2 regions of the Paenibacillus sp. FSL R5-0744 genome follow, and region 1 is predicted to be linked to the other one. Evidence: riboswitches for the same ligand, from Rfam matches in the RefSeq annotation. Region 1 holds a riboswitch; the other holds the start of a gene.
The links. Region 1 has a riboswitch for thiamine pyrophosphate ahead of MKY19_RS02060 (ABC transporter substrate-binding protein). Riboswitches for the same ligand answer to the same signal wherever they lie in the genome.
Positions count from the first base shown of each region.

Region 1 (4,216 bases):
TCACACGTTTTTTTCTGGATAATAAAGAGTTAGAAAATGCCTATTACGGAGAAGATCACTGTGTTTCCCATGAACGGATGGAGCGCACCTATTTACCGTTTGCTGCACACATTCTTTTTCCACGCAAGAAGGATGTAGACTCTTTCCGCCGCTTTTCCAGAGTCAATAATCTGGACTGTATTCTAGAGATTCCTCAGCAGTCTATATTTTTTAAAATTCTCTCGACGGATATATTCATATGTCCTTTTCAGCTTGGATTTGTGACGATACGTGTCCAGCTTGAGGGGGATTCGATTCCCTTTAGTATTGCACTGGAATTCGCGGACCGCTTCCGGACGCTTGAGAATACCTTCGTACAGGATGACTACACCTATATCCATTGCGGGGAACAGACCTATGAGATGGTAGAGGATTTTGTCTTCCGAAATCTGGTGGATGGACTGGAGCCTTTTCTGGATCACTCGGATATCAATGGGGCTTATTTCGAGACCCTTCCCTTTTTCGTAGATGAAAGAATGCAGGTGCAAGCCTTTTATGGCTTTCAGAGTGAAGGGGATTCTGATGAGATTAGTATAAATATACGCTATCGCGCCTCTCAGCTTGATGGAATTGATCTGAACGGGAAGCCCTATGCCAGTGCCAGCGATCCAGCGTATATTGCGAACTACTGTCATGAGCATTCCTATAATCGATGGGGCCCAGACTCGTATTATATGATGAATGAGCAGACCTTTTGCTGTCTAACCCGAGCTGAACCAAAGATCGCCGTTAGCCTCGCCAACCAGATGTACGGGCAATATTATTACGGATTTCTACTCAATATTTTCCACAAAATCGTTCTGCTAAAGCTGGCAAATATGCATTCCCGACTACGCATAAACCACGATTATGATGAGATCGATAATTTAATCTACTCGATTAATAAATTCTCGGCAAAGTTCTATTTCTTGGAGCTGATTTCACAGTCGCAAGGACGGGAGATTTTTCTTCAGCTGCGTAAAGTATACGGGAACGACGCTCTGTTCGAGGAAGTAAAAGAAACCTTGACTGACCTTTTTCAGTATCAAGATAAGTTCCAGTCGAAGCGCCGGGATAATCTGCTGATGATCCTCACTGTATTTACGGTGGTAAGTGGGATTTATGGCATGAATCAAGTCATTGACGATCTGGATGGAAAGATTCAATGGAGTAAGATGGTTAGCTATTCCCCCTTTGAGTTTCTTGCTCTTTTCGTGATTATGAGCGGGATAATGATCAGTGTTGTCCTTACGCTAGGTGCTCTGGTTACTGAGCTTAAGCGGCGTCATCGCAAGAAACATAAAGATCTGGATTAATGAAAACGGACGGAGAGATTTGAAAAATTTAGGAGCATGCTACTAGACATTCCGAGAACAGCCGTCTATAATACACCGTATGCAAGCATAAACGCCTTCAGCGTCCTTATAAAGACGATTAGCGTTTAAGCGAGAAATACCCGTTAACTTCATAGAACCAGGGGTGCTGGAATTGGCCGGCTGAGATTGTATCCCACAAGATACTGACCCTTATACCTGATCTGGATAATGCCAGCGTAGGAATCGCCAATTGGTTTTGGTCCCTGTGACCTTTACTAACCTTGCGCCAAGCCAGCGTCCCGATCACTCGGGGCGCTTTTTTTGTGTAGATCACAAAAGATGTAGAAGAAATGTACATACTACACTTTATGGTTCATGTTGGATGACGGGATCTGGCAACCTTAAAGGAGAGAAGAAGACATGCAAGTCAAAAAAGTACTTATGCTTAGCCTCACCTGTATGCTCATTCTTGCGATTGCCGGATGCGGCAGCAACAATGGGAGTACAGCCGGAAACAAAGGAAATGCTGCGGAATCGAATGCAGCGACCGGATCAAATGCTCCAAAAGAGCTTACCAAAGTTAAGGTTGCACTGGATTGGACACCGAATACGAACCACACCGGTCTATACGTAGCCAAGGATCTTGGTTATTACGCGGAAGAAGGTCTGGATGTAGAAATCGTTCAACCTGGCGCAGCGGGTTCTGATACGATGGTTACCTCTGGCGAAGCTGCTTTTGGAATCAGCGCTCAGGAAGGATTGACTCTAGCTCGTCTACAAGGCGTTCCCCTTGTCTCGATTGCAGCCATTATTCAGCATAATACTTCGGGATTCGCCGCTCCAGTGGATCGCAATATTAAATCACCAAAAGATTTTGAGGGTAAAACTTACGGAGGTTGGGGCTCTCCCGCTGAGGAAGCAGCCATGAAGGCGATCATGGACCCTGTTGGTGGCGATGTGAAAAAGGTGAAGCTAATCAGTATTGGTGAAGCTGACTATTTTACTGCAGTCAAACGTGACATTGATTTCGCTTGGATCTTCTACGCTTGGACCGGTATTGAAGCCGAACTGCGTGGTGAGCCTCTGGATATGCTCTACTTGAAGGATTATGCGCCTCAGCTCGATTATTACACCCCTGTGCTGACCACGAGTGAGAAGCAGATTTCTGAGAATCCAGATTTGGTGAAGGCTTTCCTGAAAGCCACATCGAAGGGTTATCAATATGCGATTGATCATCCAGAAGAGGCTGCCTCTACATTATCCAAGGCTGTGCCTGACCTTGATGCCGAGCTTGTCCTAGCTAGCCAAAAATGGCTTAGCCCGAAATATAAGGACGACGCCCCACGCTGGGGAGAGCAAAAAACCGAGGTCTGGCAGAATTACGGCGACTGGATGTATGATTTGAAGCTGCTGGACAAACCGCTGGATGCAGCTAGTGCATTCACGAATGATTTTTTACCGGCGGAGTAAATAACAATAATAAATGAAACACTTCGTTATCAAAGTTGGCTTTTTGAACTTACCTATTTCAATGAGAGTTCAAAAAGTCAGCTTTCAGAACCAAGAAGGTTGGACGTTACTTGAGGAAGGAGGAACGGAGCGTAGTGATGTGCTACGTGAGTACCGGACTTCCCAAGTTCGTTCAAGATTCGACGTCGAATCTGCTTCCTGAAAACACTTCGTTATCAAAGTTGGCTTTTTGAACTTACCTATACAATTTGAGAGGATTGATTATTGTGGCTAACACACTATTAAGCATTCAAGTAATTCCTAAGACTCCAAACAATGAGGACTCCATCCCATACGTAGATAAAGCGATTGAAGTTATTCAAAAATCCGGCGTTAAACATCAGGTGAATCCACTGGAAACTACTATGGAAGGTGAACTGAGCGAGCTCCTGGAGGTTGTACGTCAAATGCAGGAAGCACTGATCGAAGCAGGTAGTCCAAGCGTGATCTCCCAAATCAAAATCGCTCATAACCCTAACGGAATCAGCATGGATAAATTGACGGAGAAATATCGGCCGTGAGATCGACCTGGAAGCTAATATGGCCGCCCCTTGTGGCGGTCGTCTTCTTTTTAACCGTATGGCAGTTATCTGTTTCTCTATTCCATATCGAATCCTGGATTCTGCCGAGTCCTGCTGATATTGCACGCGAATCGACCAGTAATGCCTCAGGTCTCTGGGCTCATACGATGGCTACGCTCCGACTCACATTAATCGGTTTTCCTATTGGTACAGGTGTAGGCTTGATCGTCGCTCTACTTCTGCATCTTTTACCTTGGGCTAGACGGGCTTTTTATCCACTCATTATTCTGAGTCAAAATGTTCCCTCTATCGCACTCGGACCACTGCTTATCATCTGGTTTGGCTTCGGCCTTTTGCCCAAAATCGTGCTGATTACACTGGTATGCTTCTTCCCGGTAGCTGTCGCTGCAATGGGCGGCTTGTCTCAAAGTGATCAGGTCATGATGAATTATATGAAAATGGCGGGTGCAAGCAAGTGGCAAATCTTCACCAAGCTGGAGCTTCCGTCTTCTATCCCGGCACTATTTTCCGGTGTGAAAATATCAGCTACTTATGCGGTTATGGGAGCCGTGGTCGCTGAGTGGATTGGCGCGGATAAAGGGATTGGCTATTATATGCTCCTGCAAAAATCGGCTTACCGTACAGATCGGATGTTTGTCGCTATTGTTATTATTGTGCTCCTTAGTCTTGTGCTTTTTGCGATTATTGCCTTGCTCGAAAAATGGTTAGTTCGCTGGAAACCGCGCCGTAACTCATAGAAAGGAAGATGCCTGTATGTCTCAAGCGACGCAAATAGAGCAAAGAACAACTGAAATCATAAGCTCTCCTGAAGCTCATACTGCACCACCTGCT
Region 1 is NZ_CP150228.1:456,136-460,351, reverse strand. Features, by position in the region: gene MKY19_RS02065 (hypothetical protein) at 1-1,334, shown strand, start outside; TPP riboswitch at 1,484-1,594, shown strand; gene MKY19_RS02060 (ABC transporter substrate-binding protein) at 1,755-2,804, shown strand; gene MKY19_RS02055 (hypothetical protein) at 2,866-3,006, shown strand; gene MKY19_RS02050 (MTH1187 family thiamine-binding protein) at 3,071-3,364, shown strand; gene MKY19_RS02045 (ABC transporter permease) at 3,361-4,122, shown strand; gene MKY19_RS02040 (ABC transporter ATP-binding protein) at 4,139-4,216, shown strand, end outside.

Region 2 (4,216 bases), 2.4 Mb from region 1:
CACTGCGTGCCATGAGCACCTGAGGTTGATAACTAAGCGCTAAATCGATTTGATTCGCTGCTACAAGCTTCAGTGCGTCATTGCTGTCTGCGGGCATTTGGATCTCTACGTCCAGACCTTCCTCTTGGAAATAACCATTCTGCTCAGCAGCATATAAAAAAGAGTGAACGGCATTGGGATACCAATCGAGCATAATCGTCAGCTTGTGCGTTTGTTTAATTTCGTTATTAGATGAATTAGCAGGAGGACTACTTACATTGGATGCTTTTCCGCAGCTGGTGAAGATTAGGAGTGAACATATGAGAAATACGGGAATAAGCCATTTTCTTTGGAAATTCAAATCATTCATTGCTTAGATCCTCTTTTCTTTAAAAATAATGGTTCGAGCAGAGCTATCATCAGAAACAACACTACACCGAGCGCGGACAACAGAAATACAGCGGCGAACATTTCGGCACTTTGCATATTTCCGGCCATCCTTCGGCTAAAGTAACCGAGTCCTTTGCTTCCTCCAAGCCATTCGCCGATGGTTGCTCCAATCACGCAGTACACAATGGATAGCTTTAGTCCTGAGAAAAAAGAGGGCAGCGCCAGCGGGATTTGGGTTTTAGCAAGCAGTTGCCAGCGGTTTGCGCCAAATGTTAACAATAAGTCTTTGTAGGCTTGACCACTTGTACGAAGTCCGTCATATGTACTCACAACGACTGGAAAAAAAGCAGTTAGAAACACAACAGCCACTTTGCTCCACAGCGTATACCCGAACCACATAATAAAAATGGGGGATAGCGCGATTAACGGGATCGTCTGACTGATAATAAGGAACGGATAGATGGCCTTTTCAAGGGGGCGAAATAAGAACATTCCGGTGCCCAGCAGTGAACCACAGATAACCGAGAGAACAAAACCTACCAATATTTCCTGCAGTGTCGCCATAAAATGCGGTCTGAGTAATTGCCTGTGTTCGATCAATGCGATACCTATTGAAGAAGGTGCAGGTAGGATAAAGGCTGGAATCAAGTGAAGACGAACAGCTGATTCCCAGATCACAAGAATGAACAATAGCAGTAGAATGAAGGGGCCGTAATTGTTTAAATATTTTTTAAAAGGTATAGGATGCATACAGTCTCCGCTCCAACTTTTCCCGTAACGCTATAAACCGGGGTTCATAGTTCATCTTGTAATATCTTGGCCTCGGTAAATCAACGACGATCTCCTGTAATTCACTATGCATGCCTCCAGACAATAAATAAATCCGATCGCTTAGTAACAGCGCTTCCTCTAGATCATGGGTGATGAGCATCACTGTTTGATCCAGCTCATCCCAAAGCTCCAACAGCCAACGGTGTATCTCACGTTTGGTCATAGCGTCGAGCGCTCCAAATGGCTCATCTAACAGCATAAGACCGGCCCCGCCGCCAGCTACAAGCGTTCGAAGAAATGCGACTCGCTGTTTCATGCCACCCGATAGCTCATGGGGATAAGCCCTCTCTACATCGGCCAAACCGAAGCGTGACAGCATTTCCCGAATGTGAGAGATCGTCTGTTGTTTACTAAACCTTGGTTTAATCTCCCAGGGCAAAAGACAGTTGTCGAGCACGGTTCTCCAAGGAAGCAGCAAATCCTGCTGAGGCATGTATGCGATCTGACCTAAGCGAGTAGAGGATGACGAGTTCGAATGAATTATTATTTTCCCATGAGTGGGTTCGAGCAAGCCTGCTATAGTTTTGAAAAGCGTACTTTTTCCGCATCCGCTAACCCCAATGACAGAAACAAACTCACCTTGCCTGATATCCATGGATAGATCTGCGAATACAGGGGGTTGTTCTGATTCCGGAAAGGAGTAGGTTAAGCCTTGAATGGATAGGATTGTCGTGATGATCGAACCTCCTAAAAAGTTTTGTGAGCGTTGGCTTCTTGGAAAGCATCGTACAAAATTTGCTTCGGAAGCCTACGCTTAAGTTTTGTGATTGATTGTAAACAAATAAAGACCCATTCATTTCCGGTGGGAAATAAATGGGTCAAAAAGTTCATTCAGCATAGGAACACTAAAAATGCATGGGATGAAAATTCTGCTCCACTTCCCTCCGCTGGTATGATCCAGATCAGGTTCCAAGGGTCCGGAGCTTGAAGCTCCGTCTCAGTCGGCCGACTCCCCTAGTGAAATAACAGGTCCATATTTAATTTGTTTATAAATATACCATATCTTTCTGAGATGTAAAGAGAGGATCTTGTGAAGGATTATTCTAAGAATGGGTAATATAAGGGTAGAGATTTACCTAATATTACAATTCCGATGTATATAATCGGAAAAAACCATTGACGGTAAACAGCAGCCAGTGTAGTATACAATTTACCGGATGAATTCCGGGTAAAGAGAGGGGAATTAATAATGAAAAAACTAAGTTTAACTATTCTATTGGCGTTAACCGTGGTGTTTGTAGCGGCCTGCGGCAATAATTCGAATACCGATACTTCTAATAATTCTTCAGCTGGAACGAATGGTGGAAATACAGCCACTGAGCAAAACAGCCTGGAAGCTGTTAAAGCTAGCGGCAAATTGCGTATAGGAACAGAAGGGACGTATGCTCCCTTTACTTATCATGACGCTTCGGGAAAACTGACCGGCTTTGACGTAGAAATTGCTGAGGAAGTAGCGAAGCGCCTCGGTGTTGAACCAGAATTTTTTGAGACACAGTGGGACGGTATTTTTGCTGGGATGGATGCCAAGCGTTTTGATGTTATTTTTAACGAAGTATCCATTAATGAAGATCGTAAAGTGAAATATGATTTCTCTGAACCGTATATCGTATCTAAAGCGGTATTGATAGTGAGTGAAAACAATGAGGATATCAAAACATTTGCAGATCTTAAGGGTAAAAAAGCCGGACAATCTCTAACCAGTAACCTGTCCGATATCGCCCGTGAGAACGGTGCTGAAATCGTTGCTACAGACGGGTTCAATCAAGCGATGGACCTATTGACCTCAGGCCGTATTGATGCGACTGTAAATGATGGTTTGTCTTATCTGGACCTGAAAAAGCAAAAGCCTGATGTGAAAATAAAAGTGGTAGATGAGATTCCTGACGGTTCGCAAAGCGCAGCTGTTTTCTTAAAAGGCAACGATGAGTTGGTAAAAGTAGTGAGTGATGCAATAGTTGAAATGAAGAGCGATGGCACATACTTAAAGATTTCTGAGAAATACTTTGGTGCTGACGTTTCAAAATAATACAAGGTTTCAGAAGCTAACTAGCTTGGAACCAAAAAAGGATGTCTAAAAATGGATGACCGCAAAATACAAATTTTCTTAGATTCACTGCTACCCCTGCTAAAAGCTGGGGTGGCTTTTACCATTCCTTTGGCATTGATATCATTTGCACTTGGACTGATCTTAGCGATATTGACTGCATTAGCTCGTCTCTCCCCGTGGGTACTTCCGAAGCTGATCGCTCGCTTTTATGTATGGGTCATTCGTGGAACCCCTTTGTTGGTGCAACTGTTTATTATTTTCTATGGTTTGCCGGCAGTTGGAATCGTGCTAGACCCTTTCATAGCCGCAACCATTGGATTTACGCTTAGTGTAGGGGCTTATTCATCAGAAATTATACGTGCTGCTATCCTGTCTATACATAAAGGTCAGTGGGAAGCGGCCTTCTCCGTTGGGATGACTCGTACCCAGGCACTGCGCCGCGTTATACTGCCACAAGCTGCCCGTGTTTCTGTACCGCCGTTATCGAATTCCTTTATTAGCTTGGTCAAAGACACTTCACTGGCAGCGACCATTACCTATACGGAGATGTTCAGAACAGCACAGCAGGTTGCTTCCACCTCCTATGAGCCACTGCTGATCTATTGCGAAGCAGGATTGTTCTATTTACTATTCTGCTCAGTGTTATCAGCACTGCAAAATTACTTGGAGAAACGACTGAGTCGTTACTCTGCGAGCTAAAGGGGGAGACAATTATGATTGAAATACTTAATTTGCATAAATCCTTCGGTGAGCTGCAGGTATTAAAGGGCATTGATCTCGAAATGGAACATGGCAAGGTACTGGTCATTATTGGCCCATCGGGTTCAGGCAAAACAACGCTTTTACGCTGCTTTAATCTGCTTGAAGTCCCTGATCAAGGAAGCCTATCGCTCAGTGATATTAAAATTAATTTCACGGATAACAAGAAAATCCCCCAGAAGTCCATTTTGGCATTACGCCAAAAAACAG
Region 2 is NZ_CP150228.1:2,824,035-2,828,250, forward strand. Features, by position in the region: gene MKY19_RS12240 (ABC transporter substrate-binding protein) at 1-349, opposite strand, end outside; gene MKY19_RS12245 (ABC transporter permease) at 346-1,119, opposite strand; gene MKY19_RS12250 (ABC transporter ATP-binding protein) at 1,100-1,795, opposite strand; TPP riboswitch at 2,063-2,166, opposite strand; gene MKY19_RS12255 (amino acid ABC transporter substrate-binding protein) at 2,390-3,226, shown strand; gene MKY19_RS12260 (amino acid ABC transporter permease) at 3,278-3,946, shown strand; gene MKY19_RS12265 (amino acid ABC transporter ATP-binding protein) at 3,961-4,216, shown strand, end outside.
Region 2: it holds a riboswitch for thiamine pyrophosphate, as region 1 does, so the genes downstream of both, MKY19_RS12250 (ABC transporter ATP-binding protein) here and MKY19_RS02060 (ABC transporter substrate-binding protein) in region 1, are expected to answer to the same signal.